Regions from separate parts of the Marinobacter sp. MBR-99 genome, predicted to be linked through region 3. Evidence: predicted binding sites of a transcription regulator. Region 3 holds the regulator's gene; each other region holds the start of a gene.
The links. The regulator FliA, encoded in region 3, starts transcription of late flagellar genes. The targets are predictions, from matches to a motif close to CTAAAGTTTNNNNNNNNNNNGCCGNTAA.

Region 1: a site for FliA is predicted at 3,774-3,801, ahead of ABIE59_RS18965 (methyl-accepting chemotaxis protein). Genes of this name have one in related genera too.
Region 2: a site for FliA is predicted at 5,717-5,744, ahead of ABIE59_RS01600 (methyl-accepting chemotaxis protein). Genes of this name have one in related genera too.
Region 4: a site for FliA is predicted at 1,810-1,837, ahead of ABIE59_RS15130 (methyl-accepting chemotaxis protein). Genes of this name have one in related genera too.

Annotation. Positions count from the first base shown of each region.
Region 1 is NZ_JBEPPY010000030.1:2,332-9,860, forward strand. Features, by position in the region: partial or broken gene ABIE59_RS18950 (IS3 family transposase) at 1-157, shown strand, start outside; gene ABIE59_RS18955 (hypothetical protein) at 385-1,191, opposite strand; gene ABIE59_RS18960 (aldehyde dehydrogenase family protein) at 1,456-1,806, opposite strand; gene ABIE59_RS18965 (methyl-accepting chemotaxis protein) at 1,983-3,692, opposite strand; gene ABIE59_RS18970 (OmpW/AlkL family protein) at 3,829-4,500, opposite strand; gene ABIE59_RS18975 (long-chain fatty acid--CoA ligase) at 4,586-6,208, opposite strand; gene ABIE59_RS18980 (GMC family oxidoreductase) at 6,309-7,529, opposite strand, start outside.
Region 2 is NZ_JBEPPY010000001.1:325,058-332,586, forward strand. Features, by position in the region: gene senB (selenoneine biosynthesis selenosugar synthase SenB) at 1-606, shown strand, start outside; gene selD (selenide, water dikinase SelD) at 590-2,866, opposite strand; gene ABIE59_RS01585 (helix-hairpin-helix domain-containing protein) at 2,866-3,531, opposite strand; gene ABIE59_RS01590 (hypothetical protein) at 3,576-3,974, opposite strand; gene ABIE59_RS01595 (GNAT family N-acetyltransferase) at 4,134-5,654, opposite strand; gene ABIE59_RS01600 (methyl-accepting chemotaxis protein) at 5,815-7,529, shown strand, end outside.
Region 3 is NZ_JBEPPY010000002.1:97,771-105,299, reverse strand. Features, by position in the region: gene flhA (flagellar biosynthesis protein FlhA) at 1-2,001, shown strand, start outside; gene flhF (flagellar biosynthesis GTPase FlhF) at 2,059-3,375, shown strand; gene ABIE59_RS02265 (MinD/ParA family protein) at 3,446-4,258, shown strand; gene ABIE59_RS02260 (RNA polymerase sigma factor FliA) at 4,291-5,034, shown strand; gene cheY (chemotaxis response regulator CheY) at 5,194-5,577, shown strand; gene ABIE59_RS02250 (protein phosphatase CheZ) at 5,598-6,383, shown strand; gene ABIE59_RS02245 (chemotaxis protein CheA) at 6,404-7,529, shown strand, end outside.
Region 4 is NZ_JBEPPY010000018.1:53,038-60,566, forward strand. Features, by position in the region: gene ABIE59_RS15125 (MBL fold metallo-hydrolase) at 1-128, shown strand, start outside; gene ABIE59_RS15130 (methyl-accepting chemotaxis protein) at 152-1,768, opposite strand; gene ABIE59_RS15135 (hypothetical protein) at 2,035-2,697, shown strand; gene ABIE59_RS15140 (L-threonylcarbamoyladenylate synthase) at 2,725-3,348, opposite strand; gene ABIE59_RS15145 (BolA family protein) at 3,345-3,701, opposite strand; gene ABIE59_RS15150 (DNA topoisomerase III) at 4,025-6,169, shown strand; gene ABIE59_RS15155 (response regulator transcription factor) at 6,301-7,029, shown strand; gene ABIE59_RS15160 (FecR domain-containing protein) at 7,022-7,529, shown strand, end outside.

The sequences.
Region 1 (7,529 bases), on a different contig from region 3:
AACCGTGCGTTACGACTGGCTGGCACAGTATCTGTTCGACAGCACCGAAGAAGTCCAGGATTATGCCACTCGTTGGCTCTGGCACTACAATCATGAACGACCCAATATGGGACTTGGAGGGATTACCCCTCAACAGAAGTTGGCCATGATGGCCTGAGGTCTACTTTTGAACCCCGTTAAAAATGGGGGGATTACCAGGGCAATGGCCACCAGCACGGAAAAGCCGGCGATGAGCCGGGCGCGGATGGTTAGGTTGGCGAAAAAGTGCTTCATGGATGACCTCCGTATTCGATGCTAAGCAGTTAGGCCGCAAACAGTCATTCTACGACGAAGTTGACCTGCTTCACGTCACGGAGCGGGCCTTAACTCAGGCGGGACGGGATACTATGCGGTTAATAAGGCGATGGCTTCATGCAGGCTCTTCAAAATACCTCGGGAATAATGATCAATTAAAAAAGGCACATTATTGTCATTGAAGTTGATATAAGAACCGCGGATAAACATCCACTTGGTCTGGACACTGTCTATGGCCTTTTTCAGTTCCCCACTGGAGGGGGTCTTCACAAGCTTTTCAACCAATTGATCAAATTGTTTTGCCTGTTGATCAAGGGCCAGCTCCGAATCGGCGCCCTGAAAGCTTTCGGCAACGGAAGAGTTTGAGCGTGCGGAGTATTTAGACATCATCCGCGCCATCATGACCGCTGCAGAACGTGCAATCTCGACCCTTTCGTCGGGGTTGGCCCCCACGCCCTCACGAGCAAGATCGTACAGTTCTGATGAAATCGTGCTCAGAGTGACTGTTTGGTCGGCCATTTCCGAAAGGAGTCTCAAGTCCGGGTAACCACGCTGGCGCACATCATTGATGTTCTGGCGCATGAGTTCTTTGAACTTGTCGAATTCAGTGACGAGTTGCTGGGTCTGCTCCTCGCTCAAGGCGCTGGACTTGTCTTCAGCAATGGCATTCATCGCACTGTTGGCATTGTTGATTGCTGCAACTATTTCGTTCAGAGTGGTTTTATCACCGCTGGCGCTGTACTGATAATAGGCGCTAAGGGCAATAAAGTTAATAATACGGAAGTCGTGGAGTTGTGACAGAAATCGAGTTTCGTCAGCCTTCACTGTCAGGGAGACGAAAATCAGCGCAATAAGGCCGGCAGTGAGCGACCGGGTTTGGGTTCGAGCGTCTTTCATCGGATGAAAATCTCCTTAATTACAGTTATATTTTTGTATCCAGATCAGTCCGTTGGCGCGACTCGCTAAATTCCGATTCGCGAATCTGCGCTTCCCGAGACGACCTCGCTTCTGATGTTGTCAAAAAGCTCGAAGCCTTGTACGGTGAAGACCCGGACGGCCGCGAGGACGACTGACGCCGCTGGACGAACCGAACGTGCACGGCTCCTGGAGCTGTTTGATGAAGCCTTTGCCGGTGGTGCAGCCCGATACAAGGTCGCAGAGCTAACAGATATCAGCGAGTGCACATTGAAGCGCTGGCGAAGCTCTGACGGTCGGGTTGCTTTTCCGCACATTCCAATCGGCAAACTCCTTTTCGCGCTTCTTTAGTGTCTTTGCAGCCTTTCGGACAATCGCGGCTCTTTCACTAAATGGTATTGCAGCCCACTTCTTTTGTGCTCTCTCGGCCACCTGCGCAGCAGCGACAACATCCTCGCCATTTGCGATGCCCGGAACACTAAGACGATCGCCATTGGACGGATCGATAACATTGGAAACGCCACCCCCTGCCTCTACCCAACCAGAACTAAATATTTTTCCAGCCCAAATATGGACCTCTTTCCTTTCTCGCTGCATCACGCCTCAGGGAATTACTATCCGGTCAGTCCAATCTATATCCTAGACGTGAAAAGCCTGCAATGGTGGAGCTTTGGGCGATATAATGGCACTTCGCACCTATTCACCCAGTCAGTGCTCTCAACTCATGCGTACTTTTACTCGCCAACATTCCCTGGCGGAGCAACTGGTTCTTGCTATTGCTTTGAGCCCCCACTGGCCTTAAACCACTCGAGCAGATCCTTCAGCTCGGCGGCAGTCCTTGCAAGCTGATCTGCCGCCGTATTGATCTGCTGACTGGACTGCTCTGTGTTCGAGGTAATCTGGCTTATACGACTGACCTGGTCCAGTATCAGATGGGCCCGCTTGGCATTTTCCTGGAGAGTTTTTGCGATGTCTTCGTTGTGTGAACGACCGTCACTGGATGAAGCAATGATACCTTGAAACGCCTGTTCCAGCTCTTGAGTGACATCCAGTGCCTCACGGACTTCCGATTGACAGAGTTCCATGGATGTTGTGGCCTGAGAAACCTGCGTCTCGATCGTTTCCAGAGCTTTGGCGGCGTCCTGCGTGGCCTCCTGGGTTCGTGTTGATAACGCCCGCACCTCATCGGCAACCACTGAGAAGCCCCGGCCGTGCTCTCCGGCCCTGGCCGCCTCGATGGCCGCATTCAGTGCCAGCAGATTGGTCTGTTCGGCAATGGCCTGGATTGTGTTGACCACTTCGTGGACACGCGCGCTGGCCTGGGAGAGAGCTTCCGTTGTCTGCGAGGACTGGCTCACCGCCTGTTCTATGCGGCTCATTCCCGCTACCGCCCGGCTGACGCTGTCCCCGCCTGCTCTGGCCAGCGTTTCAGTCCGCATCGATACGTCTCGGGTTTCCCTGGCTTTGTCAGCGACGGTTGCTTCGCTGTCCGACATCTGCTGAACGGAGCCGTTGACCGCTTCGATCCCCCGCGACTGATCCTCGGCGCCCTGAAGCAGGCCGTCTGTCGTTGCCGACAGCTCTTCGGCACTGCTGGCCAGGGTCTGGGAGATGGTATGGCTTTCGCTGACCACACGGCTCAGCTGTTGCTGGAGACAGTTGGTCGCCTCTAGGATCTGCCCCATTTCTCCAGGTGCAGTGTACTGCCTCGAGTCGAGATGACCCTCGGCAAGGCTCTGAATCGTCTCCACCGCCTGATTTACCGAGCGGTTCATGGGACGGACAACCAGCCACGCCACGATACTGAGTACCAGCATCCCCAGGATCAATACGGCAAAGAGAACTGTCGTGGCCAGGGAAATCGCGAACTGCGAGAGATTTCCCGTAAGTTCCGAGAACTGATGCGCCACTTCGTTGACCTGTCTTTCTTTGGCATCGATTTCCTGGATGATCTCCTCCCGCTGCGAGGGATCGGCGGCGTTCCTGAGTTCGGCCGCCAGAGCGAGTATCTGCTCCGATATCTCGGAGGCTTCGCCCGACAGGGAAACCAGACGCTGGGCGATTGGGTTACTCTTCAGGATCCTGAGCCGCAGAATTAGGGCGCGGGCCTGGTCAGGGTACCTCACTTCCTGGAACGTTTGTTGTATCTTTCGTGCGAACTCCGAGGTGCTGCTGGTTTCAAGGAGTTCCGGCGTCGCCGAGAACAAAGCGCTGTAGGCCAGCGCGCGTCTGAGACGATCCTCGAATTTCTGGTAGTCACTCTCATTGTTGGTATTGACGTACTGGTGCAGACTGGAACTCGCCCTGAACACGTTAACCGTATGGGTTCGTTCAGCCCTCGAGATCAAAGTCACCACATCGAGCGTGTTGAACACAAAGAACGACACCGAGCCAGCCAACAGGGTCACCACGACGCCCAGTCCGACAAGGAAATAGACCCGGTGCCGTATCAGTCCGAACCATTGCTTTATAGAGTCAATCATGGGTAACGGTTCTGTTAGTTGATTAAAGAAAACGTCTGCAATCGGAGGTGTTACCACCTGATGCGTATCAACCTCTCGCTCGCATCGACCGATCGCAGGGAAACTTTAGCGGCAAGACCCACCCCAGATTCTTTACTTAGAAGTGGTATGCGACACCGATACCCACGATAGTGGGGTTTACTCTCACTTTCGCCTGAACAGGGGCAGGGCCCAAGTTACCGGTGATATCTGCCTTAAAAGGCGCATATCTTACATCAAAATTTGCCGACCAGTTATTATGCATCTTCCAGCGAAAACCAGCTTGAACGGCAGGGGCCCAAGTATCTTCAACATCAAAGTCGGTTAGTGCGCGATCCTTCTCATCTAAAAAGAGAATCCGTCCTACACCCGCTCCAAAGTACGGAGAGAAGTTGCTACCCGTTAAGACATGATACTGAAGCGAAAGAATTACCGGACCATAATCTGTTTGACCAAGAAAAAGACCGGAGAGAGACTCTTCGCCCTGGAGGTCCGCACTAGCGGGAATGCCGCCAAAAATGTTAAATGCCAGCTGATTACTCAGAAAATACGACACGTCGAATGAAACGGTCGTATCGTTGTTAATAGACAGGTTGGAATTTGGAACGGGGGCACCCCCCGCAGAGGCTGATCGCAAATCTTCATCGGTTAAAACTCTAGTGGCATTCAGTCCAACCACCCAGTCGCCTCTACTGTAAACCGGCTCAGATTGAGCGTTGGCCAGGCTCGCAGCAAGTGAAAGTAAAAGGAACGCCACTAACGAGACTTTACTAATTATTTTAGGTTTCATTTTTTTATTATCCTTTTTGGTATTAAAACAAATTGGCTTTAGGTAAAACTGCAATTTTTCGTAACACAAATGCCACTCATTGATGCTAGCTTGCCGGTTTATTGACTAATACTTCCCCATACTCAGAACGCAGCTTGTTTTTTAATACTTTCCCCGTGGCATTGCGTGGCAATCCTTCCACAAAGATCGCGCGATCCGGGATCTGCCACTTGGCGACTTTCCCCTGATAATGAGCAAGAAGTTCCTCCTCAGTAATATTTGCGTCGGGTATTTTTACTGCCAACAGGATCGGTCGTTCGTCCCATTTATCATGGGAGGCCGCCACTACGGCAGCTTCATTGATGGCAGAATGGCCCATTGCGATTCCCTCCAATTCGACTGTAGATATCCATTCACCACCAGATTTAATAATATCTTTTGAGCGGTCACGTATTGTCATAAATCCATCATCATTGATCGAAGCAACATCACCTGTCTCGAACCAACCGTCTTCCTCAAGAGTCTGATTTGGTTCAACACCGAAGTAATCGGCTACCACCCAATGACCACGGATGCGGAGATTTCCCTGAGCAATGCCATCTTCGGGCAGTTGATGACCGTCTTCTCCTACAATTTTGAGCTGCACCCCGTAGGGAGGCCGTCCCTGGCTTTCACGGATTTTGTTTCTTCCTTCCTCCGAAAGAGTATTGTGTTTCGACAGCAGTGCGTTGACGGTTCCGATCGGTGATGTTTCTGTCATTCCCCATGCATGGACAACTTCTACGCCATACTTACCACGAAACTCCGACATCATTGAGGGCGGACAAGCGCTACCCCCTATCACCGTCCGTTTAAGCGACTGTGCCGAGGAGCCAAGCTCGTCCAAAGCCGAGAGAAGTCCCTGCCAAATCGTAGGCACACCCAGCGCAATCGTTACGCTTTCTGAATCGATCAGCTTGACCAAACTTTGCCCATCCAGGCCAGGACCAGGCAACACCAGTTTGGCTCCAACCATCGCCGTAATGTAGGGTACCCCCCACGCATTTACGTGAAACATAGGAACAACCGGCATCACCACGTCCCGTGCCGATAAATTCAGTGCGTCGGGTTGAGCAGCTACCAGCGCGTGCAGAACGGTGGAGCGGTGTGAATAGAGCACCCCTTTGGGATTTCCGGTGGTGCCCGATGTATAGCAGAGGCTTGAGGCCTGGTTTTCGGCGATTTCAGGCCAATTCGCGTTAGGCGTTCCTCGCTGGAGAAACTCTTCATAAAACAACAAGCCTGGAAATTGCGCTGCAATTTCTTCGTCCGGTTCGGACATCAATACAAATTTCTCAACCGTCTCCAGTCGGTCTCGGATATTTGAAACAATGGTAAGGAACGTTTTGTCAAAGAATATGACTTTGTCTTGAGCATTGTTGATAACGTAAACGAGTTGTTCTGGAAACAGTCGCGGGTTAATGGTGTGACACACCATCCCGCCACCAGAGATGCCAAGATAACATTCCAGGTGCCCCACGTTATTCCAACAAATGGTCGCGCACCGATCCCCCTGGACATAGCCTGCCGTTCGAAGCGCTGACGCAAGTTGTCGCGACCGCTCCGAAACAGTTGCCCAGTCAGATCGACTGGGATTTCCATCCGTTCCTATCGACACAATCTCAGCGTCTCCATGGTAGCGAGCAGCATGGTCGATCAAGGAATTCACGGTGAGCTCCATGTTCATCATTTGGCCAAGCACGTTTATCTCCTGTCGTTTTTGTAGTTGGTTGACGCGAGTATCTGGCGTCATTAAGGTCCAATGTAGAAGGCATAATCCGGGTTTGAACCTAAACATTTCCCAAGAGGATGTCGGCTGCATTTTCGGCAATCATCATGGTGGGTGCGTTGGTGTTACCGGCAACCAAACTGGGCATTATCGAGGCATCGACAACTCTTAGCCCTTCAATCCCTCTGACTTTTAATTCCGGATCAACGACTGAATCCGGATCCGCGCCCATACGACAAGTGCCAACGGGGTGGTAAATAGTCTCTGCATTTTCCCGGATAAAGTCCGCAATCTGATCGTCCGAGGACACAGAGTTTCCGGGCATGACTTCTCGCTTACTATGCAAAGCCATTGTCGGTGCCGCGAGTACTCGTCGCCCGAATTTAACGGCGGAAATCATTGTCTTGATGTCTTCGGGGTCACTCAGATAATTGGGCTGAATCAACGGATCGGCTAATGGATCAGGGCTTTTCAGTCCAATAAAACCCCGGCTTTTGGGCAGCAGATCGCAAATGTGTAAGGTGTAGCCATACCCGGTCATCACTTTTCGCCCATGATCCTTCAAAAAAGTTGGCAAAAAATGGAATTGCACATTCGGTCGTTCACACGAAGGGCTGGATTTAACAAAGCCTCCTGCCTCGGCTACATTACTGGTGAGAAACCCGCGTCGCGCAAAAATATAGGAAAAAAGTGCGCTCACTCCCCGAAGCAGGAAGCTGGGGGCAACACCAATAGGCAAACGTGAGTTCGCCGCGTGCATCAGCGTAATATCCAAATGATCGACCAGATTCTTGCCCACCTCAGGAAGGTGATGGACCAGAGGGATTCCGTGTTTCCGAAGCTCTTCGCGATCACCGATTCCGGAAAGCAAAAGTAGCTGTGGTGAATTAACCGCCCCGCCGGACAAAATGACTTCACCGCCATTATTGAGTCTGAGCTGGCGATATTCGCCCCCTTGGTTCAGTGTCACCCCAACCGCCCGCTGGCCATCCATTACCACCCGGGTTACCCGAGCGTCCGTTAGCACATCGAGGTTAGGCCGTTTCTCTGCGCCACGCAGAAACGCCTGCGCCGAACTCCAGCGCCGACCATTTTTTTGTGTCACCTGGTAGAGGCCCAGTCCCTCTTGCGTTTCGCCATTGAAATCCGTGTTCACCGGGACATCCACATGGGAAGCGGCGCGAACAAAATCCCGACTTAACGGATTGACCGATCTCAGATCGCTTACGCTGAGTTCACCGCCCTTGCCGTGGTAAGCATCCGGTCCGAAACGTTCGTTATC
Region 2 (7,529 bases), on a different contig from region 3:
CGGCAATCCGCAGCCAAACCGGCGGTTCGGGGTGGTTCCAGGCCCGAGTCAGGTCGCTTCAATATCTGCGTTATCGGACATCTCAGGAGTGAAAAGGACTCCCTGCGTGCAGCCCGGGCGAGCCGATTGTTGCCGGAGGAATCCGCCATCACTGTCTCCTGTGCAGGCAAGCCTCACAACGATCAGTGGCGGGAACGGGCATTAAAGGAAAACAGGGAGAATCCCCGTTTCCACTGGCTCGGAGAGTTGGAGAAAACGCAATTGGAAAACCTGATGGCGGTGAGTAGCCTGATGGTGATCAGCTCCGTAATGGAAGGCGGTGCTAACGTGGTGTCTGAAGCCTGCAGGGCAGGGCTGCCCATTCTGGCGTCTGACATTCCGGGTAACCGTGGCCTGCTGGGTGAGCACTACCCCGGCTACTATCCGGTCAAGGATGAAGCTGCGTTGGCCCGGTTGATGCGCAAGGCCGAAACCGAACCGGAATTTCTGGCAGAACTGGCCGCCTGCGTGAACAAGCTGGCAGAAACCTTTACCCCGGAGCGCGAACGCCAGAGCCTGGAACAGGCCCTGGCGCTGGCGCTCGCTGCGGTTAATCCCGCAGCGTGATGGGTTCGATCGGTCCGTTTTCGTCCTGGGCAAGCACCCGGCCGATAATCGCGGTGTGGGGATAGCCAAGAGCCTTGAGCTCCGTGACACAAGCTTCCGCCACGGCTGCGGGCACACTGGCCAGAAGTCCTCCAGCGGTTTGCGGATCAAAGATCAGGGGGTAGCGGGGATGGTTAACCCAATCTCCCTGATCCCGGATACCCCGGCGCAACCTTATGTTGGCGGGCTGCAGTGAGCTCAGGATGCCAGCCGCCACGGTTTCTTCCGCGCCTGGAAGAATGGGGATGGCAGTCAGGTCCAGTTCGGCGTCGACGCCGGAAGGCCTCGTCATTTCCACCAGATGGCCCAACAGACCAAAGCCGGTGACATCGGTACAGGCGCGTGCGCCATGGCGTAGCAAGCACTCCGCAGCGGCTTTATTGGACTGGACCATAGACGCCAGTGCAGCATCAATCCAACGCCCCTTTGCGGCTAGACGGGCATGGGCGGCAAACAGGGTTCCGGTACCGATGGGCTTGGTCAGCAGGAGCACATCGCCGGCCCGCAAGCCACCCTTGCTCATGACCTTGTCAGGATCGATCAGGCCATTCACAGCAAACCCGAGCGCAAGTTCCTTGCCTTCACCGGTATGGCCTCCAACCAGTGCACAGCCCGCTTCGTTAAGCACTTCCACCGCGCCAGACATCATCTGGAACACGGTATCTTCCACCTTTGACTCAATACCGTAAGGCACAGTCGCCACCGCGGTAGCGCTTTGAGCTTCCGCGCCCATGGCAAAGACATCGCCAAGACTGTGATTGGCGGCTACCTTGCCGAAGATATAAGGATCATCAATAAATGCGCGGAAGAAGTCCACGGTGTGGACCACGGCCTTGCCCGGAGGCACTTGCAACACCGCGGCATCATCCGGAGCGTGCAGGCCAATGAGGATGTCATCGCGCTCAATCGGGCGCAGCTCACCCAGCGCCCTGGACAACACCGTGCTACCGACTTTGGCGCCACAACCGCCACAACGCATGGCGACAGCCGAGATGGCCTGCGAGGCTTCTTCGGGATTCTGGGCGGCCGAGGTGTCTGGCAAACGGGCGCTGTCTTCCATGGCTGGAAGATCCGTAAATTTCTGCATGAACCGGCGGTCAATCCAGTCTTTCCAGCGCCAAACCCAGGCGCCCGAGAACCCGTAATTACCTTTGGAGGCGACGGCGAATTGGTCACCGGTGCTGATCAACGCCAGCCAGGTTTTCTGCGGATTGAATGGTCTGGGTGGTTTGCCCAGGGCCATGCGTTTGAGGTTATCCGCCAAAGGCCGCCCCTGGCGCACCGCAAACACCCCGGCTTTTTCACGGGGGTGGTTCACCACGTTGGCGATGTCGCCGGCAACAAAAATGTGGTCGTCGTTCTCGGTCTGCAGGGTGTCCCTGGCCCGTATAAACAGGCCGTCATCCAGTGCCAGGCCAGTAGATTCCAGCCAGGCCGGGCCACCGGCACGGGTTACCCAGAGTACCTCGTCGGTCTGCAGAGTCTGGCCGGACTCGGTATTCAACAGGCCGGCATCCACCCTCGACACAGCATCGCCCAGATGCAGCTTTACGCCCCGGCGAACCAGTTTGTCCCGGAAGACCGCGCGAACTTTGGCATTATGGGTAGGCAGAATCTCGCTTGCGGCGTCGAACAGATGGAAGTGCAACTGGTCCGGGTCTTTGCCGCGGTTAGCAAGTTCATTGCGCAGGCGGAACTGCATGGCCAGGGTAAGTTCCACCCCGCCGGCACCGGCACCAACAACGGCGATGGTCATGGGGCCATCGTGGTTCTCGATGCGGGACAGCAACGACAACCATCGGTTGTTGAACCCGGTGATGGGCTTCACCGGTACCGCATGTTCCGCAGCACCGTTTACCTCGGAAACCCGGGGAGAGGAGCCGATGTTGATCGAAAGGATATCGTAGGGAACATTCGGGCGGCCTTTGCAGATCACCCGTTTTGCCGCACGATCAATGCCAGACACTTCCGCACGGTAGAACCGGGCACCGGCGTACTCTGCCAGTCGGCTCAGATCAATATGCACATCGTCATAGCTGTAATGCCCCGCCACATAACCGGGCAGCATGCCGGAGTAGGGGGTGTGGGTATCACGGCATATGAGCGTGAGCCGAACGCCGGGGACCGGATTCATGGCGAATCGCTTGAGGACCCCGACGTGGCTGTGCCCGCCACCTACCAGGACGATGTCCCGTAATACAGGTTGATCGGGTGTTTGCATCAGATGACTTTCTTGGCTTCAGCAGATAGCTCACTGAACCCTTTGATGCTCTTGAAGGCTTCCAGTTTCTGTTTATCGGCATCGCTCGGGTTGGCGATCTGGTCGATGGATGTAATGCCGGCATCTTTCATTTTCTTTGCCGTTGCCGGGCCAATACCCTTGATGCGGGTCAGGTCAGATTTGTCCGCCGGCTTGGCGGTTTTGGCTGCTACCGGTTTCTTTGCTGCAGGCTTTTTGGCAGCAGCAGGTTTGGCCTTGCTGGCAGCCGGCTTTTTCACAGCTGGCTTCTTGGCCGCAGGCTTTGCACTTGTTGCCTTTTTAGCGGCAATAGTGGCCTTCTTGGCGGTGGTGTCTGCGGCTTTCTTGACGTCTTTGCCCGATTCCTTGGCTGCAATACCCAGCTTGTCCAGCAATGAGCTCTGCAGTTCGTGGAATTCGTTCATCCGGCGTTCGAACTCTTCATTAAAGCGCTTTACCTCACGCTCACGGAGTTCGTCCATTTCCTTGAGCAGTTTACGAACCGGATCCTGAACCTGATGCTGCAGGTGGTCGAACTGTTTCAGGGCATCATTGATGAGTGTTTCAATCTGAGCCGTGGTTTTCTCGAACTCTTTGTTCACTTTTTTGACAATCTTATCAACACTGGGTTTGGCTTTCTTTGCCATAGGGCGTCTCCTTACAGAGGGGGATAGAACGGTGGAACGGTGTATCAGGCCAATTGCCTCATTCCGTTTGTCGTATTCGAGCTTCGTCTGGACTTGAGGCTCTGCTTCTTCAGAAGCACTTCACGAATACGGCGTAGCTTGTCCGAAAGAGGGGAGTTATCTCCGGATTCAAGTTGAAAAAAATCAATCGAGTAGAAGAAGTTGCTACAGTGCTTTCTCTTTTCGGTAACCAGTCCGGTAACACCCTCGGCGCGAATTTCTTCAAACGGCATATCCATAATGAGGTCGAGTGTAATGGTATCACCGGGCTTGAACAGCTTATCGGTTTTCATCACACAGCCGTAGCTGTCGAGCTCATAAAGGCGAGCTTCCACGGTTTCCTTGCGAAACAGGCCATGGCGTACGCGGAAACGGGCAACAAGATCCGGTAGTTCTTCGTTCATGAAATGCTTTCTCTGCCTCTGAGATCAGCCAGATTATTTGAGCATAAATTAAACAATAGACGGGCTATTTAATTTTGGCAATGCCATCAGCTGTCTACCGTAACCCTTTCATGGAATAGTTCAACATCCGCCCCCCGCAAAGGGGGCCAGATGCGGTCGTTATCTGGTTTTCAATTCGTACAGATCAACACGACGATCTTTCAGGTTGGTGACTGAGCCTTCGTTACGTACCAATTTGAGTTTCTCCAGGTCCATATCCGAGAACATGATCATTTCAGTGTTTGGTGTGGTCTCCGCCATCACGGCATCGTGCGGGAATGCGAAGTCAGACGGTGAAAATACGGAGGATTGTGCGTACTGGACGTCCAGGTTCTCTACCTTGGGCAGGTTGCCGACACTGCCGGTGATCACCACATAACACTCGTTTTCGATGGCGCGGGCCTGGGCACAATGGCGAACCCGCAAGTAGCCGTTTTTGGTGTCGGTCCAGAAGGGTACACAGATGATGTCCACATCCTGGCTGGCAGCTACGCGCCCGAGCTCCGGGAACTCGATGTCGTAGCAGATCATAATGGCAACCCGGCCAGCATCTGTATCGAATACCTGGAACTTGTCGCCGCCTTCAATCACCCAGTCGCGGCGTTCATGGGGCGTGATGTGGATCTTGCGTTGCTCGTCCACGCGGCCATCCCGGTGGCACAGGTACGACACGTTATAAACCCGGTCGTTCTCGATCAGGGGCATGGAGCCGGTGATGATGTTGATGTTGTAACTGACCGCCATTTCCGACATTTCATTGCGGAACTGTTCGGTGAACCCGGCAAGAAAACGAATAGCGCGGGTCTGATCCATCTGGTCGGTCAGGCCCATCAGGGGCGCGTTGAAGAATTCCGGGAAAAGGGCAAAATCGCTTTTATAGTCGGACAACGCATCGACAAAATACTCTACCTGCTTGAGCACTTCCTCAACCGAGGTAAATTCCCGCATCTGCCATTGCACCGCACCCAGGCGAACCTGGGTTTTCTTCACGTTCAGCACCGAGGAGGGCGGGGTATACAGGATGTTCCGCCATTCCAGCAAGGTGGCATAACCCAGCGACTTTTCATCTTCCGGAAGATATTTGTGCATCAACCGGGTTACCTGAAAATCGTTGGACAGCTGGAAGGTGAGAATCGGATCGTAAATCTCTTTGCGGTCGACGCGATGGATGTACTCTTCCGGCGTGTACTGTTCGGCATACTTGAAGTAGTTTGGGATGCGCCCGCCGGCCAGAATGGCCCTGAGATTCATGGAGCGGCAAAGTTCCTTCCGGGCTTCATAGAGACGACGGCCCAGGCGGTAGCCCCGATACTCAGGGTGGATAAATACGTCCAGGCCATAGAGTGAATCGCCGTTAGCGTTATGCCAGATTTTTTCATTTCGGAGGATGAGGTCATCGTATGCGTGAGGGTTACTGAACCGCTCGTATTTCACACAAACAGTCAGCGCCACGGCTACCAGGTGGCCGCTATCTTCAATGCAGATCTGGCCATCAGGGAACTGCTCTACCAAGGCCTTGATGGTTTCCTTTGGCCAAGCGCCACCGATATCGTCGTAAACCTCGTCCATCAGCTCCTGTAGCTGGCTGTAGTCTTCAAGCGTCAGGTTTCGCAGATTCAGATGGAGCTCTTCGTGGGCCATCGGGTGTGTCTCCTTCAATATGGCAGCATTTAACGCCTGTTTGTCCATTCTATCAAAGAGTTCTAAAGACTTCGCTCAAATTGCCGTTAGTCAATTAATTCACATCTATAATTGATGCGATGCTGACTGATTGGCTTCAGCTTTACTGGAGGAATTCGCCTTGCAATTCTCATTTTCTCAGAAACTGCTCATCGCCGTTGGCGCGCTCATCGTAATGCTGATGGCTGCTTTGACAGTGGCAACGGATGTCAGGCTTCGATCAACCACGGATCGATATGTCGAGGCGTTAATGGCCGATGCGGTTGAGCAGAGTACGTCCAGTATTTCCGATTGGCTCAACACTCGCCTCGACATGGCTGAGGCAACGGCCAGCGCCCTTGAGAGTATCCGTACCGACAATATGGCCCGAACCTTGATGGAAGCAATGACGCGCGGCGGCAATATCATGGATGTCTATGCCGGTACAGAGGATGGCCGGATGCTGATGAGAAGCCCTGAGGTGGAAGCGACGTTGCCACCTGACTATGACCCCCGAACCCGCCCCTGGTATCAGGGAGCCCAACGATTGGGGCGCTCGTCGTTCACTGAGCCTTATCAGGATGCAAGCACCGGTGCGACCATTATCTCGGCCATGGCGCCGATCAAATCCGGTTTGTACAAAGGGGCTGCCGGCATGGATATCGGGCTTGGCACGATTGACCGCATGTTATCGACCATTACGCTGGCGGATACCGGATTCGCCGCGCTGGTAAACGAGAAAGGAACTGTGCTTTTCTATCCGGACTCGACGATGGTTGGAAATAATATTTCAGACATTATCGGCCAGCGGCCCACATTTGATGGCAGCCAGCATCAGTTTGATATGGACGGAGACCGTTGGAGTGTCAGCTTGCATTCGATAGCCGATGCCCGGGCTGTGGACTGGTACCTTGTGACCTTTGTTAACGAGGATCTGATCAACGCTCCGATTGTCGAAGCCCGCGTGGGTGGTCTTGTTATCGCTGTGGTGGGTTTGATTATCGCTCTTGTGGCGCTGTATTTCGGAATACGATTGCTGATGGTGCCGGTGCGCCGCCTGAACGGTGCCATGTCCAGCATTGCTTCTGGTGAGGCAGACCTGACCCGCAGACTGGATGATTCGGCGTCTGACGAATTCGGTACGCTGGCTCAGAGCTTTAACCGCTTTGTTGAAAATATCCAGCAGGTTGTCAGGGAGGTGAAGGAGGGCAGCGATGAGCTGGACGAGAATGTCACCGCCCTGCGCAATACGTCAAGCACCAGCCGCTCAAGTGTTGAGAGCCAGCAGAGCGAGATTGATATGATCGCCACTGCGATCAATGAAATGTCTGCTGCTGCCGGGGAAATCGCCCAGAACGCACAGCAAACGGCTGAAGCGGCTGAGAATGCCGATCAGGAGAGCCGCGAGTCGTTGCTGACGGTAACTGCGTCCCGGGATGCGGTGCAGAAGCTTTCCAATGAGGTTAACGCAGCGGCTGAAGTCATCGACACCCTGGGTAAGGATGTGTCATCCATTACAACGGTGCTGGAGGTTATTCAGGGCATAGCAGAACAGACCAACCTGCTGGCACTGAACGCCGCGATTGAGGCCGCACGGGCAGGGGAAGCGGGTCGTGGCTTCGCGGTGGTGGCAGACGAAGTACGCAACCTGGCCCAGAGAACCCAGTCTTCCACTGAGGAAATCAATAACATGATCGAGCGTCTGCAGAAAGGCGCCGGCGATGCGGTGGAAGTTATGAAGGCGTCAACGGCGGTGTCTAATGTCAGTATGGAAAAAGCCCAGGACGCCATGGAATCCCTGAACCGGATTGCCGAGGCCATCACCGCCATCAGCCAGATGACGTCTCAGATTGCCAC
Region 3 (7,529 bases):
GTGTACGCGCTTCGGCCCATGGAGTTTGCGTCGTTCCCGACGGTACTGCTGGTTGCCACGCTCCTGCGTCTGGGGTTGAACGTGGCCTCTACCCGGATTGTCCTGCTCAACGGTCACGAAGGTGGCGATGCCGCCGGTAAGGTGATCGAATCGTTCGGTGAGGTACTGATCGGCGGTAACTACGCCGTTGGTCTGGTGGTGTTTGCCATCCTGATGATCATCAACTTCCTGGTAGTGACCAAGGGCGCCGGCCGGGTGTCGGAAGTCAGTGCCCGCTTTACCCTGGACGCCATGCCCGGCAAACAGATGGCCATTGATGCGGATTTGAACGCGGGCCTGATCAACCAGGACGAGGCCAAAAGCCGCCGTTCGGAGATTGCCCAGGAAGCGGATTTCTATGGGTCCATGGATGGTGCGTCCAAGTTTGTGAAGGGCGATGCCATTGCGGGGTTGCTGATTCTTGCGATCAATATCATCGGTGGTATCTCGATCGGCATGCTCCAGCATGGCCTGGACTTTGGCCTGGCGATGCAGCGGTACGCGCTGCTGACCATCGGTGACGGCCTGGTTGCCCAGATTCCATCACTGTTGCTGTCTACTTCCGCTGCCATCATGGTAACGCGGGTAACGGCCAGCCAGGACATGGGCGGGCAGATCATTCATCAGATGTTCAACGCGCCGAAGGCCATCGGTATTGCCGCCGTCATCCTGATTATCCTGGGCCTGATTCCGGGCATGCCCCATGTTGCTTTCCTTGGATTGGGCAGCCTTGCGGCCGGTGCGGCCTGGCTGATCTGGAAAAAGCAAAGCCAGACTGTGGAAGAAGAGGGCGTTTACGCCGGTCGTGGCGGCATGGCTGGTGGAGCGCCCCGTGCCGGTGGCGAGGTGGTTCAGGATCGGTCCGGCGCAGAAGGACAGGCGCTGCCGGCGCCCGGTGAAACCCGGGAGCTGGGCTGGGATGATGTGGCGACCGTTGACATCGTTGGTCTGGAAGTGGGCTACCGGCTGATTCCTCTGGTCGATAAATCCCAGGGCGGGCAGCTGCTCAGTCGCATCAAGGGGGTTCGCAAAAAACTGTCTCAGGATCTGGGTTTCCTGATGCCGTCAGTGCACATTCGGGACAATCTGGACCTGATGCCGAACGTCTATCGCATTACCCTGATGGGTGTGACCATTGCCGAGGCGGAGATTCACCCGGAACGTGAGCTGGCCATTGATCCGGGCCAGGTGTTCGGCAAGGTGGAAGGCATTGCCGGCAAAGACCCGGCCTTCGGCCTGGATGCCATCTGGATTGAGCCTGACAAGAAAGACCAGGCCCAGACTCTGGGCTACACCGTGGTGGATGCCAGCACGGTGGTGGCTACCCACCTTAACCAGATTCTGCAAAAGCACGCCCATGAACTTATCGGCCATGAAGAGGCCCAGAAGTGGCTGGACCAGTTGGAGAAAATGGCTCCGAAACTGGCTGAGGAGCTGGTGCCTACGACGATCTCCGTGAGCGTCCTGTTGCGGGTGCTTCAGAATCTGCTCCGGGAAGAAGTGCCGGTCAGGGATATGCGCTCCATTGCCGAAGCCATCGTTAACGTCCACCCCAGAAGCCAGGACCCGAAACTGTTGACCACCCTGGCTCGGCAGGCGTTGCGCCGAATGATCGTTCAAAGCATCTGTGGCAACGACACCGAGATACCGGTGATCACTCTGGATCCAGACCTGGAACAGTTGTTGCTTAAGTCAGTACAACAGAGTCAACAATCCGGCGGACAGGACGATATTGGCCTGGTGCTTGAGCCCAATATGGTGGAAAAGCTGCAGCGGTCCCTTCAGGACAGTGTTCAGCGCCAGGAAATGCTGGGCAAGCCGGCGATTCTTCTGGTTTCCGGGCCCTTGCGGCCAGTGCTGGCAAAGTTTGCCAGTTATGGGGTAGAGCGTTTGCATGTGCTCTCGTACCAGGAAATTCCGGATAACAAACAGATCACGATAGTCGCCTCTGTTGGTCAGTAAGGCCGGCAGGGCAAGGCGAACACCCGATTCGGGCACGCCGGTGGAGGATGAAGCGCTATGAAAGTACAACGGTTTTTTGCAAAGACCATGGCCGAAGCCCTGAAACAGGTCAGTCATGAGATGGGACCGGATGCCGTTATTTTGTCCAATCGCCGGGTGGACGGAGGCGTCGAAATTGTGACGGCCCTGGACTATGACGAAAATATGGCACGCCAGCGCCTTGGCGAGAAAGCGGCACAGGCCACCAACGGCTCGCGCCTGGCGGAGCTGCAGGCAGACCAGCATCGTCGGCTGGAAGAAGAGTTGAACCGATCACGCAGTCGCATTCGCGAAGTGCGGGAGAAGCGGGCGGGTGTCGGCGCGGAATATGATCGTGCACTGGCTGACGATCGGCCGGCTGCCGACTGGTCAGGTGAGTTGGCCGGCGGGTCGACCTCGGTGGGCAATGCAGGTGGCCGGCCAGCGGCGGGCTACTCGGATGAGTTGGCGAGCATGAGAGCGGAAATCAACTCCCTGAGAGAGATGGTCAGCGGCCGTACCTCGGTAACCGAGAATCCTGCAGTCGCGGCATCCAATGCAGTTCAGCAGAGGCTTGCCGAGCGGCTGCAGGAATTTGGTCTGGGCGCGGAGCTGGCAACCTCTCTGTCCCGTCAGCATCGTGCCGGCAGGTTGGAAGACGGTTGGAAGCAATCCCTGAAGATGCTGGCCACCGGCGTGCGTACCGCTCGGGAAGACTGGCTTGAGGCCGGCGGCGTCTATGCGCTGGTGGGGCCAACCGGGTCTGGGAAGACCACCACCATTGGCAAGCTGGCAGCCCAATATGTACTGGAGCATGGGCCGGATTCCCTGGCGTTGGTCACCACCGATCGCTACCGGGTGGCAGCCCATGAACAGCTATTCGTGTTTGGCCGTATTCTCAATGTGCCGGTCCGGGTTGTGGACGAGAGTCATTCCCTGGATGACATTCTGGACGAATTGTCAGATCGGCACCTGGTTCTGATTGATACCGCCGGGCTGACCAGCTCGGATCGCGGTTATCAGGAACAGCTGGCGGAGTTGGCCCGGAGCGATCACAATATCCGTACCCATCTGGTCGTGTCTGCCACCAGCCAGCCGCGCATCATGAAATCCGTGTGGCATTGCTATAAGATGGCAAACCTTGCAGGCTGCGTCATGACCAAGATTGACGAAGCGCTGACACTGGGTGAGTCTTTGGGCTTTGTCATGGAAACCGGCCTGCCAGTGGCGTGGTATACCGATGGCCAGAAGATTCCCGAAGACCTGCACCGGGCAGAGGCCATTCCTCTGGTGCGGTTGGGCGTAGAACGCCTGAAAACAATGCAGCACGGCCAGGCCGTTGCAGAAGGGGCCTGAGGCCCGGTGGTACAGCCGGTGCGCTGCCGTTTGTGCCCACACAAGAACGCAGTAAGAGACTGATAACAGTATGAGCAGACCACATCCGGTTCAGGTGATTGCGGTTACCGGCGGCAAGGGCGGTGTCGGCAAGAGTAATGTGTCCGTCAACCTCGGTATCGCGCTGGCCCAGAAAGGCCGGCGGGTGGTGTTGCTGGATGCAGACCTTGGCCTTGCCAATATCGACGTGCTGTTGGGCATTACCGCCAATCGCAATCTGCAGGATGTGCTCAGTGGCGAGTGCGACCTCAAGGACGTTCTGGTCAACGGCCCGGGTGGTATCAAGATTGTTCCCGCATCGTCCGGCACCCAGCGTATGACCCAGTTGAGCCCGATGGAACATGCGGGGCTGATCAACGCCTTCAGCGAGCTGGGTGACCAGATTGATGTGCTGATTGTTGACACCGCAGCCGGTATTTCCGAGTCCGTCGTCAGTTTCCTGCGGGCCTCCCAGGAATTGCTGCTGGTGGTGTGCGATGAGCCTACCTCGATTACCGACGCCTATGCCCTGATCAAGCTGATGAATCGCGACTACGGTACCAACCGTTTCCGTATTCTGGCGAATCAGGTGCGAAATGAGCAGGAAGGTCGGCATCTGTATGAAAAACTGACCCGTGTCACCGAGCGTTTCCTTGATGTAGCACTACAATATGTAGGTATCGTGCCTTACGACGAAGCCGTCAAAAAAGCCGTTCAGCGGCAGCGGGCCGTTCTGGATGCCTATCCACGGGCCAAGGCGTCGCTGGCGATCCGTGCCCTGGCAGAGAAAGTGGACAGCTGGCCGCTGCCATCATCGCCAAGAGGGCATCTGGAGTTTTTCGTGGAGCGGCTCGTCGAAGTCTGATCTGAATCCAGTCCTACAAGAAAATCGGATACATGACATTGGCGAAAAACCTGGGAATCTACCATCAGGCTGGCGCAAAAGGCCCCTCTCAGCTGATTGAGGAGCATGCGCCGCTGGTCAAGAAAATCGCCCTACACTTGATGGCCCGTTTGCCGGCCTCGGTTCAGCTTGAAGATCTTATGCAGGCGGGCATGATCGGCCTGCTGGAAGCTGCGCAACGCTATTCCACCGGCAAGGGTGCCACCTTTGAAACCTACGCAGGTATTCGTATCCGCGGTGCCATGGTGGATGAAATCCGCAAGGGCGACTGGGTTCCCCGCTCCGTTCACCGTAATGCCCGCCGTATCGCGGCAGCCATCAAGACGGTTGAAGACCGCACCGGGCGCGAGGCCCAGGATGTTGATGTTGCCGAAGAGCTGGGCATTGACCTGTCGGAATATCATGCCTCCCTGGCAGACGCCAACAGTGGCCGACTTTTTAGCCTTGATGAGCTCAATGAATCCGGGGAGCTGCCGATAGAAGAAACAGAGGCCAGCGATAATCCCCTGGATGGCATTGCATCAAATGCATTCCAGAAAAGCCTGGCAGAGGCAATTGAGGAGCTTCCTGAGCGAGAAAAGCTGGTGTTGAGCCTCTACTACCAGGAAGAGCTCAACCTGAAGGAAATTGGCGCGGTGCTTGGCGTCAGCGAGAGCCGGGTCAGCCAGATTCATAGCCAGGCGGCCCTTCGTCTCAGGGGACGGTTGTCCGATTGGCGGGAAGACGAGCCAGAATAAACCGGGCCGGCGCTGACCGCGCGGCGCGTAACTGTGTAGATTTTGGTAACCGGCGCTTTACAACGCGGCCAAACAACACACAATAAGCGGTTAAAGCAGCGGCCTGCTAGACTTTCAAAAGGCTTAATGAAATCCGGGTGTTACTGACTGGAGGTCCCATTGGACAAAAACATGAAAATTCTCATTGTGGATGACTTTTCCACAATGCGGCGAATCATCAAGAATCTGCTGCGCGATCTTGGCTTCACCAATACGGATGAAGCGGACGATGGCAACACTGCCTTGCCCATGCTCAGGAGCGGCAAGTACGACTTCCTGGTGACCGACTGGAACATGCCAGGCATGTCGGGTTTTGATCTGCTCAAGGCGGTGCGGGCAGACGAGAACCTGAAGAACCTGCCGGTGCTGATGGTAACTGCGGAGGCCAAGCGTGACCAGATTGTGGCGGCGGCCCAGGCCGGCGTTAACGGGTACGTCGTCAAACCCTTTACCGCTGCCGTTCTCAAGGAAAAGATTGAGAAGATCTTCGAGCGAATCCAGTAACCAGAGGTCGGATGGCTGTCATGACTGACAAGAACGAGAACCATCAGGGCCTCGACCCGGAGGTAACCGAAAAGCTCCAGCAGCAGAGTTCGGAGTTGGCCGAATGTATCAGTTCCGGTAACTACGCCCGGGCAATGTCGGTGATCAACGAGCTAAGTGAAGTTCGCGACCAGAGCCTCTATCGGGAAGTGGGGCGGTTGACCCGGAGCCTGCACGAGGCTATCCGGAATTTTCAGATAGACGCCCGCAGTGCCGAGCAGAAAGAAGCCTTGTCCAAGATGTCCGATGCCTCGGATCGGCTGGCCTACGTTGTCCAGATGACCAGCCAGGCGGCCAATCGCACCATGGACCTGGTCGAAGAAAGCATGCCGGTGGCGCACACCATGCGCGACGAAGCGACCGCCCTGCGAGACGAATGGCAGCGGTTGCGCCGTCGGGAAATGGAGCCGGCAGAATTCCGGGAACTGTACGGCCGCATTGATCGCTTCTTTGCGGGCCTGGCCACAGATTCCGATACCCTGTACAGCAATCTGTCTGAAATCCTTCTGGCCCAGGACTTCCAGGATCTTACCGGGCAGGTTATCCAGAAAGTCACGGCCCTTGTGAAAGAAGTCGAAGAGAACCTGCTTGGCCTGGTGGTGATGGCCAGCCACGTGGACCAGCTCACCGGCACCGTGCACCAGATTGAAGAAAAAGAAGAATCGGCCGAAAAAGGGGTAGGGCCTCAGATCAAGGCTGAGGAGCGTGATGATGTAGTTTCGGGGCAGGACGACGTTGATGACCTGTTATCCAGTCTCGGTTTCTGAACGATTATAGAGGGTGACGCATGGCGTTTGATGCCGACGAAGAGATCCTGCAGGACTTCCTGGTTGAGGCCGGCGAGATTCTCGAAAAGCTGTCCGAGCAGCTGGTAGATCTTGAACAGCATCCGGATGACAGCAACCTGCTCAACGCCATCTTCCGTGGTTTCCACACGGTCAAGGGCGGTGCCGGGTTCCTGCAGCTCGAAGCGCTGGTCAACTGCTGTCACTCTGCGGAAAATGTGTTCGATATCCTTCGCAACCACAAGCGCAAGGTTACCTCCGAATTGATGGACGTGGTGCTGGAAGCCCTGGACCACGTCAACGCCATGTTTGATCAGGTTCGTAACCGTGAAGAGCCGACGCCGGCTCCGGACGAATTGATCGCCGCGCTGGATGAACTTGCCAAGCCGGAAGGCGACACGGCAGCGCCGGCAACGCCAACGCCAGAACCCGAACCTGCCGTGGGTGCCGGCAATGATTCCGGTGATATTACCGACGAAGAGTTTGAGCAACTGCTGGATGCCCTGGCCGATGAAAAAGGTGCGGAGCAACAGCCGGCGGCCGCACCGGAAAACACCTCTGCCAATGACGCCGGGTCAGACGGCGACGAGATCACCGACGACGAATTTGAAGCCCTGCTGGACCAGTTGCATGGCAAAGGCCAGTTTGCCGGCCCCCCGGTTGTTGATAACGACACCCCGCCGGAGCCGGAACCAGAAGAACCGGCAAAATCATCCACTGGTGATGATCTGATCACCGATGACGAGTTTGAAAATCTGCTGGATGAGCTGCACGGCAAAGGCAAGAGCCCTGGTGCAGCCCCCGCAGCGGAGACCAAACCTGAGCCTGCGGCCAAGCCTGAGCCAAAGAAGCCGGAGCCAAAACAACCGGAACCCGCCAAGCAGGAAGCCAAACCGGCAGCCCCCGCCGCCCCGGCAAGAGATGCGGCGCCCGCAGCCGAGACCACTGTGCGGGTGGATACCAAGCGCCTTGACGACATCATGAATATGGTGGGTGAGCTGGTGCTGGTCCGTAATCGCCTGCAGCGTCTGGGTTCCGAGAGCGAAGATGAACATATGCACAAGGCGGTCGCCAACCTCGACGTGGTGACCACCGATTTGCAGGCGGCGGTCATGCAGACCCGCATGC
Region 4 (7,529 bases), on a different contig from region 3:
TTCATTCCATCCGGGAAAAACTGTTCCCGCTGGGGGACGATGTGAACTTCATCTGCGGCCACGGCCCCATGTCCACCTTCGGCCAGGAACGAGCCACTAATCCGTTTGTATCCGATCACCGGGGCTGAAGCCCCGGTGCCAGCAGTCCGAATCAGTTATGTGACAAACGGAACTGCTCGATGGTCTTGCGCAGAGTTTCCGCCATCGCCAGCAGATCACCGGCAATGCGGGCGGTTTCCTGGGCGTCGCTGGAGGTCTGCTCCGCCGAACGGCTGATTTCAATCACGTTGTGATTGATGGATTCCGACACATCGCTCTGCTCGTTGGCCGCACTTTCCATTTCTTCATTCAGGCCGGTGATTTCGCGCACGGCTGCCGCAATGGTCTGCAGTTCCGTTTCGACTTTCAGAATCGACTCCACCTGATGCTGCGCCAGTTCAGAGGCGTGGCGCATGGTGCCCACGCAATCCACTACCTCTTTCTTCAGGCCGTCAATGGTGTGGCGAATTTCCTCGGTGGACGCCTGGGTACGAGACGCCAGCGCGCGCACTTCATCAGCCACCACCGCAAACCCACGGCCCTGTTCACCCGCCCGGGCGGCTTCAATGGCGGCATTCAGGGCCAGCAGATTGGTCTGGTCCGCGATTTCGGAAATCAGCTCCAGCCGGGTCGCCATCTCGGTGGTGCGCTGATCCAGCTGCTCAATTCGCTGGGCACCGCTCTGCACCTCCGTGTTGAGCGTCTCTATGCCTTTCACGGCGTTGTGAGCCAACTGTTCACCGGTCTCTGCTGCCTTTGCTGTGTCTGCAGATTTACGGGCGGTATTGACTGCATTCTCCCGAACCTGCACGGCAGAGGCTGCCATTTCCGTGGTGGCACTGGCCACCTGGTCGGTATTGTCCCGCTGGGCCAGCACTTCGCGCTCCGTGGTCTCCGCCTTGCTGGCAATGGTCCGAGCCGCTGATTCAACCTGTGCGGCGTTGTCCATCACCGTATGCATGCTCTCCCGAATCTTCGCGACCATTCGGTTAAAGGCCCGGGACAGGGAACCAATTTCATCGTTCCGGGTAACATCCAGTTCGATCGACAGATCCGAGTTCCGGGAGATCTCATCCATCCGATCGTGCAGCCGACGCAACCGGGAAAACACCAACCGACCCAGAACCAGGGCAGTCAGGAAGAAAATCACCACAAAAATGACGACCTGAACTCCGCCGCCAACCAGTAACTGCTGCTGCAAACGGGCATCGCTCTGGGCCAGGGAGTAATCCACGCGAATAGCCCCCAGAATGTCCCCTTCCTGGGCCTGGTGGCAGCCAAGGCAATTCACGCCCTGATAGTCCGCCTGCGCAACAACCGGTTCAATCAGTGTATAAACCCGGCCCTGGTCATTTGCCGAATACAGCTCCACCCGCTCGCCACGCAGTGCCCGCACATCCTCCGGTTCACGACGCCGCTCCTCCGCATTACCGGCACCGTACATGGCATTCAGCTGATCACTGCGCACTACACGGATATCCAGAACATCCTCTGATGCCTTGGCCCGATCACGCAGTACATCCCGGTTGTTGATGGTGCCTGTCACCATCATGGTGTTGAGCCCGTCAAAGTAGGATTTCGCCAGCCCGTCTACGTACTTGTGGCTAAACTCCTCAAGATGCGCGCGCTGGGACTGGGCGCTGTAAACAACCGTGAACGCAAGAATGACAGAGAACGCCACGGCCAGGGCCGACAGCAGCAAAAAGCGGATTGAGTGTTGTTTTTTCATGGTACCCCGGCAACGGAAGATCAACTGAACAACCATCTGTTATGACGGCGGTTTCGGGCATAACTTTATAGACATACATCAATTTTTATATGACGCAGATCAGCCCGACATCATCCCTATGACGCTCGTTGCAAAGTTTTACATTTCGTTCCAGCGGGTCCGTCATTACATCAGGACCAATCTGGCCCAAAACCTGCTTACTACCAACCAACAGGACCCATTAACGGATTTCCGGCAGTTTTTTTCCGCCGAGGAGGAAATGCACCATGTCTTTGCTGACATCACTGATACAAGCCAGCGCACGCTTTCAGCAAGCCATGGACAGCCGTCAGGCGCCCACCACCAAACCAAACGACGAACAACCCACGGCTGCCAGACAGCCCGAAGCCACCGGCAGCCCCGGTGACGACCGCTTCACCCCTTCCGGCCAGGCAGAACTGGACCCCGGCAGCCTGAAAGCCCGGAAGCTCCCGCTGGGACAATACAAGCAAACCGTTGCACAGGATCTCTCGTTTGTTCGCGAAACCCTGCGGCACAAACTTGCCGAGTACAACCTGCACCCGGCAACGGCGCTGAGCGTGGGAAAAGGCGAAAACGGGAATGCGGTCGTGGAAGGGAAATTGCCAGACGAGCTGCGCGAAAGAATCGAAATGGATCTGAACAACAACCGGGGATTTCGGGAAGCGTTCAGCCGCCTGAGTGTGACGGAACCTACCCTGCACTTTATGGACAACGCCCTGAAACTGAACCAGGCCTACGGGGTAAACAACTCCCTGCTGGATTCACTGCTCAGCGACAACCAGCAGTTCAACGGCTTACAGGATGTCATCCACCGTTACGACAGCCTGAAACGCAACGCCAACAGCGGCCAACCCGACTTCGGTAACAGCGCACAACGCTATGCCTTCAACCTGAACACCCGGGCCTGATACCCGGGTGGCATTGGTCTTTGACCGTTAAACCTGAAACGGTGCGGGATCACCTTTACCCACCCGCGTGACCTCCGGGGCATCCCCGAGGAAGTTCACCACGGTGGTCGCTTCCATCCCGCAGAACCCGCCATCAATGATCAAATCCAGCTCGTGTTCCAGAACATCCCGGATTTCATAGGGATCGGTCATCGGCTCCGTTTCATCGGGCAGAATCAGGGTACTGCTCATGATCGGCTCGCCCAATTCGCCCAGCAGCTCCCGTACAATCTCGTTATCCGGCACCCGCACACCAATAGACCGACGCTTGGGATGCAACAACCGACGCGGCACCTCACTGGTGGCTGGCAGAATGAACGTATACGGCCCCGGTGTGAACGTCTTCAGCAAACGGTACTGCGTGTTATCCACCTTGGCGTACACACCAATATCCGACAAATCCCGGCACACCAGCGTAAAGTTATGCTTGTCATCCAGCTTCCGGATACGCTTGATACGATCCGCCGCCTGCTTGTCACCCAGGTGACAACCCAGCGCATAACCGGAATCCGTGGGATACACAATCACCCCACCCTTGCGAAGAATCTCAACTGCCTGGTTGATCAACCGCTTCTGCGGATTCTCAGGATGGATCTGGAAAAACTGACTCATGAATTCACTCCCTGTCCCAATTTCGCGGCCATGGCGTCATCGCCCTTCGAACCGCCCATACAACCGGGCGAATCCGGCGCCGCCTGACCACTGGCCGCCCACTCCTCCGGCGTATACAAATGCAACGCCAAGGCATGAACCGGCCCGGCCAGCTCATCGGCCAACACCTTGTAAATCGCCTGATGCCGCTTCACCTTCATCTGTCCGGCAAAATCCGGCGACACCAACGTCACCTTGAAATGGGTTTCCGAATTCGGCGGCACCGAATGCATATGGCTCTCGTTCTCCACCGCCAACAGCTGCGCGGCAAAACCGTCTTTGAGTTTTGCTTCAATTGCGTTCTGAACTTTCATAAAAAATCTTCTGCTCCAACTTCTCAAATGACCACTCGCACTATCGCGGCGGCTTGCAGGGCGCCCGAAAGCGCTCTCTACCGGGCGAAGTGCACGGAGTCTCAAGCGGCTGTGGTGGAAGCTTTCCCAAAAGTGTGTGTTGCCAGGGATGGCAACACCAAGCCCCCATGGACGGGTTCACGGCGTCTTTTGGGAAAGCTTCCACCACAGCCGCCTCCCCCAACACAACCAGTCTACTACACAACAAACGATAAGCCCGAAGCCCTTGACACAAAAGCCCCAAACAGACACATTCCGATGCCACTCAGCGAACCACCAACACCATGCACCTGTACATAGCCGAAAAACCAAGCCTGGCCAGAGCCATCGCCGCCGCCCTCCCCGGCCCGCACCAGAAAGGCCAGGGCTGGATTCGCTGCGGAAGCGGCCAGGGCGCCGCCACTGTCAGCTGGTGCATCGGCCATCTGCTGGAACCGGCCGAGCCCGCCAGCTACAACCCGGCCTGGAAAAAGTGGCGCCAGGAAGACCTGCCCATGTTCCCCGAACAATGGCAGCTCACCCCCAAAGACAGCGTAAAACAGCAACTCAGGGTGCTCGAATCCCTGATTCGGCAGGCCGACGTGATCACCCACGCCGGCGACCCCGACCGAGAAGGCCAGCTTCTCGTCGACGAAGTGCTGCGCTACGTTGGCACCACCGTTCCGGTCAAACGGGTACTGATTAACGACCTGACCCCCAGCGCCGTTGCGCGCTCCATTCAGGCACCGAGAGACAACAAGGAATTTCGCCGGCTATCCCATTCCGCCCTGGCACGACAAAGGGCCGACTGGTTGTACGGTATCAACCTTACCCGGTTCTACACCCTGAGCTACCAGCAACAGGGTCAGGACGGCGTTTACTCGGTTGGCCGAGTACAAACACCGGTGCTTGGCCTGGTTGTTGAGCGGGATAACACCATCGAGAACTTCGAGCCTAAACCCTGGTTCCGCGTGGAAGGACGATTCCACGCATCGGAAGAAGACGCAGACCAACGCCCTTTTACCGCCCGCTGGCTGCCGGATGAGGCCTACCAGGACCACTTGGACGAAGAGAAACGCCTGCTCAGCCGGGACGTGGCCGAGCAAATTGCCCATGCTGTGAACGGTCGGCCTGGCACCATCGTAGAGTCCCGCTTCAGAGACCGGCCCGAGCCACCGCCCCTGCCGCTGTCCCTGTCGGCACTGCAGATAGAAGCCGGGCGGCTGTTCCGGATGGGTGCGAAAGACGTGCTGGACACCGCCCAGAACCTGTATGAACGGCACCAATTGATCACCTACCCCCGGTCCGACAACCGTTACCTGCCCGAGGAACATTTTCATCAACGGGAGCAGGTGATTCGCGCCATTAGCCGGGTATCCGGCGAGCTGGAATCGCTCACAGGGCAACTGGACAGCAACCGGCGCTCCGCGGCCTGGAACGACAAACAGGTAGACGCCCACCACGCGATCATTCCAACCGTCCGCCCTACCCCGAATGGCAAGCTGACGGCCGCCGAGGAAAAGGTCTATAACCTGATCAGCCGTTACTACCTGATGCAGTTCGCCCAGGATGTAGTTCACCGCGAGGGAAAGTTGACGGTGCAGGTTCAGGAACACAGATTCCGGGCCACCGAGACGGCGATACTCACCCCCGGCTGGAAAGCCCTGGAGCTGAAACTTCGGGAGAACAACAACGAGCCGGAAAAACCTCCGCTGCCAAGGCTGGAGAGTCGTGAGCCGGTCACCTGCAGCAACACCACGGTAACCGAACGCAAAACCCAGCCACCCCAGCACTTTACCGATGCCACCTTGCTGTCGGCGATGACCAACATCGCCCGCTTCGTGGCGGCCCCGGAACTGCGTAAAACCCTGAGGGAAACCGATGGCCTGGGCACGGAAGCCACCCGAGCCGCCATTATCGACACACTGTTCCGGCGAGATTACCTGTACCGGGAAAAGCGATTCATCCGCGCCACCGACAAAGGCAAGGCGCTGATTGCGGCGCTGCCGGACACTATCCGTACCCCGGACCGTACAGCGGTCTGGGAAGCAACACTGGAGAGCATCCGCCGCGGCGAAGACGACCCCAGGGCGTTTCTGGAGTCGCTAAAGCAGGAGATCCGCGAATTCATTCATCGGGCGCCCGATGCGACCGGAACTCCTGCAAGCGAAACGTCTGTGCATTGCCCAAAGTGCCGGGCGCCCATGATCGAGCGGGAAGGAAAATTCGGACGTTTTTTTGCCTGCACCCGCTACCCGAAATGCAAAGGTACGCGCCCCCTGGAAGATAGTGCACCGGCAGACGGAACCGGACAGAAACCCATTCCCTGCCCACACTGTTTTTCGCCCCTGGTGAGGCGCCAAAGCAAAAAAGGCTGGTTCTGGGGCTGCAGTAATTTCCCTGCCTGCCGACAAACAGTCAATGACGCCAACGGCAAACCTGCGCTGTAGTTACGGAAATCTACATATCACTACTGAACGCAGTCTCATTTTTTGGGATACTTGGCCTGTAATGCACCGGATTTTCACTCCGCGCTGTGCCAAGACCACGAAACCGGAAACATCATCGAGGGCCAAGCTTAATGCGCATTGCTCTGCTGGAAGACGAACACGAACAAGCGCAACACATTCAAAGCGTTCTCTCCGAGAAAGGTCATCACTGTGACAGCTTCCCTACCGGCCAATCCTTTCTGAGTGCCGTGTTGCATCGCAGCTATGATCTGATGATTCTGGACTGGCAGATACCAGACATGACCGGTATCGACGTGCTGGAGAACGTGCGCGCCCAGCTGGACTGGCCCATTCCGGCCATTTTCCTGACCCAGCGGGACAGCGAGGCCGACATCGTCCGGGCGCTGGATGCCGGCGCCGACGACTACCTGTCAAAACCAGCCCGGGCGGCCGAGCTTACCGCCAGGATCAATGCCCTGGCCCGCCGCAGCAACCCCGACAGCGACAAAGAAGTGCTGGTTTACGGTCCGTTTGAAGTTAACACCCGGCAACGAATCATCCTGCTGCACGGTGAACCGCTTACCCTGACCGACAAGGACTTCGACCTCACCCTGTTCCTGTTTCAGAACCAGGGCCGGCTCCTGACCCGCGAGATGCTGCTGGAACGCGTGTGGGGCCTTGCCCGGGATATCAACACCCGGACCGTTGATACCCACATGAGCCGGTTACGCCGTCGGCTGGGTGTAAACCCGGAGAACGGATTCCGCATCAAGACCATTTACCAGCGCGGCTATCGCCTGGAAGCGATCAAAGCCACTGAAGCTGACGAGCCCCGGGAAGACAGTGCAACCAATGCCTGACCGCAAACGCCAAAGCTTAACAGGACTGCTTCTGCTGGTTGTCGCCAGCCTGATTCCCGGCGTGGCGAGCGCTGAACTATCAGTCGCCCGCGGCTCTTCTGTGCCCACATCGGTTCAGCAATCTGACAGTTCACCGGAATGGGTGTATACACTGCGATCTGGCGAAACACTCACCGAGATCAGTCATTCGTTGCTGGCAGACCGGGTGACCATTGGGCAGGTACTTCGCTACAACAACCTGCCAGGAAACGTCAGGTTGTCTGCAGGGGATCAGGTCCGTATCCCCCTCGCCTGGCTGAAACGTCAGCCCGAGCCCGCCAGGGTTAGCTCTGTCAGCGGCAACGTTCTTCATGTCTCCGGTACCAGCGGCCAGAAAACGTCGCTTACCGGGAATGCCGTCATCCGGGTGGGTGATGAAGTGATCTCCGCTGCCGGCACCGCCACCATTGTTCTGGCCGATGGCTCCGAACTGCGCATGGCCCCCAATTCCAGACTCATTT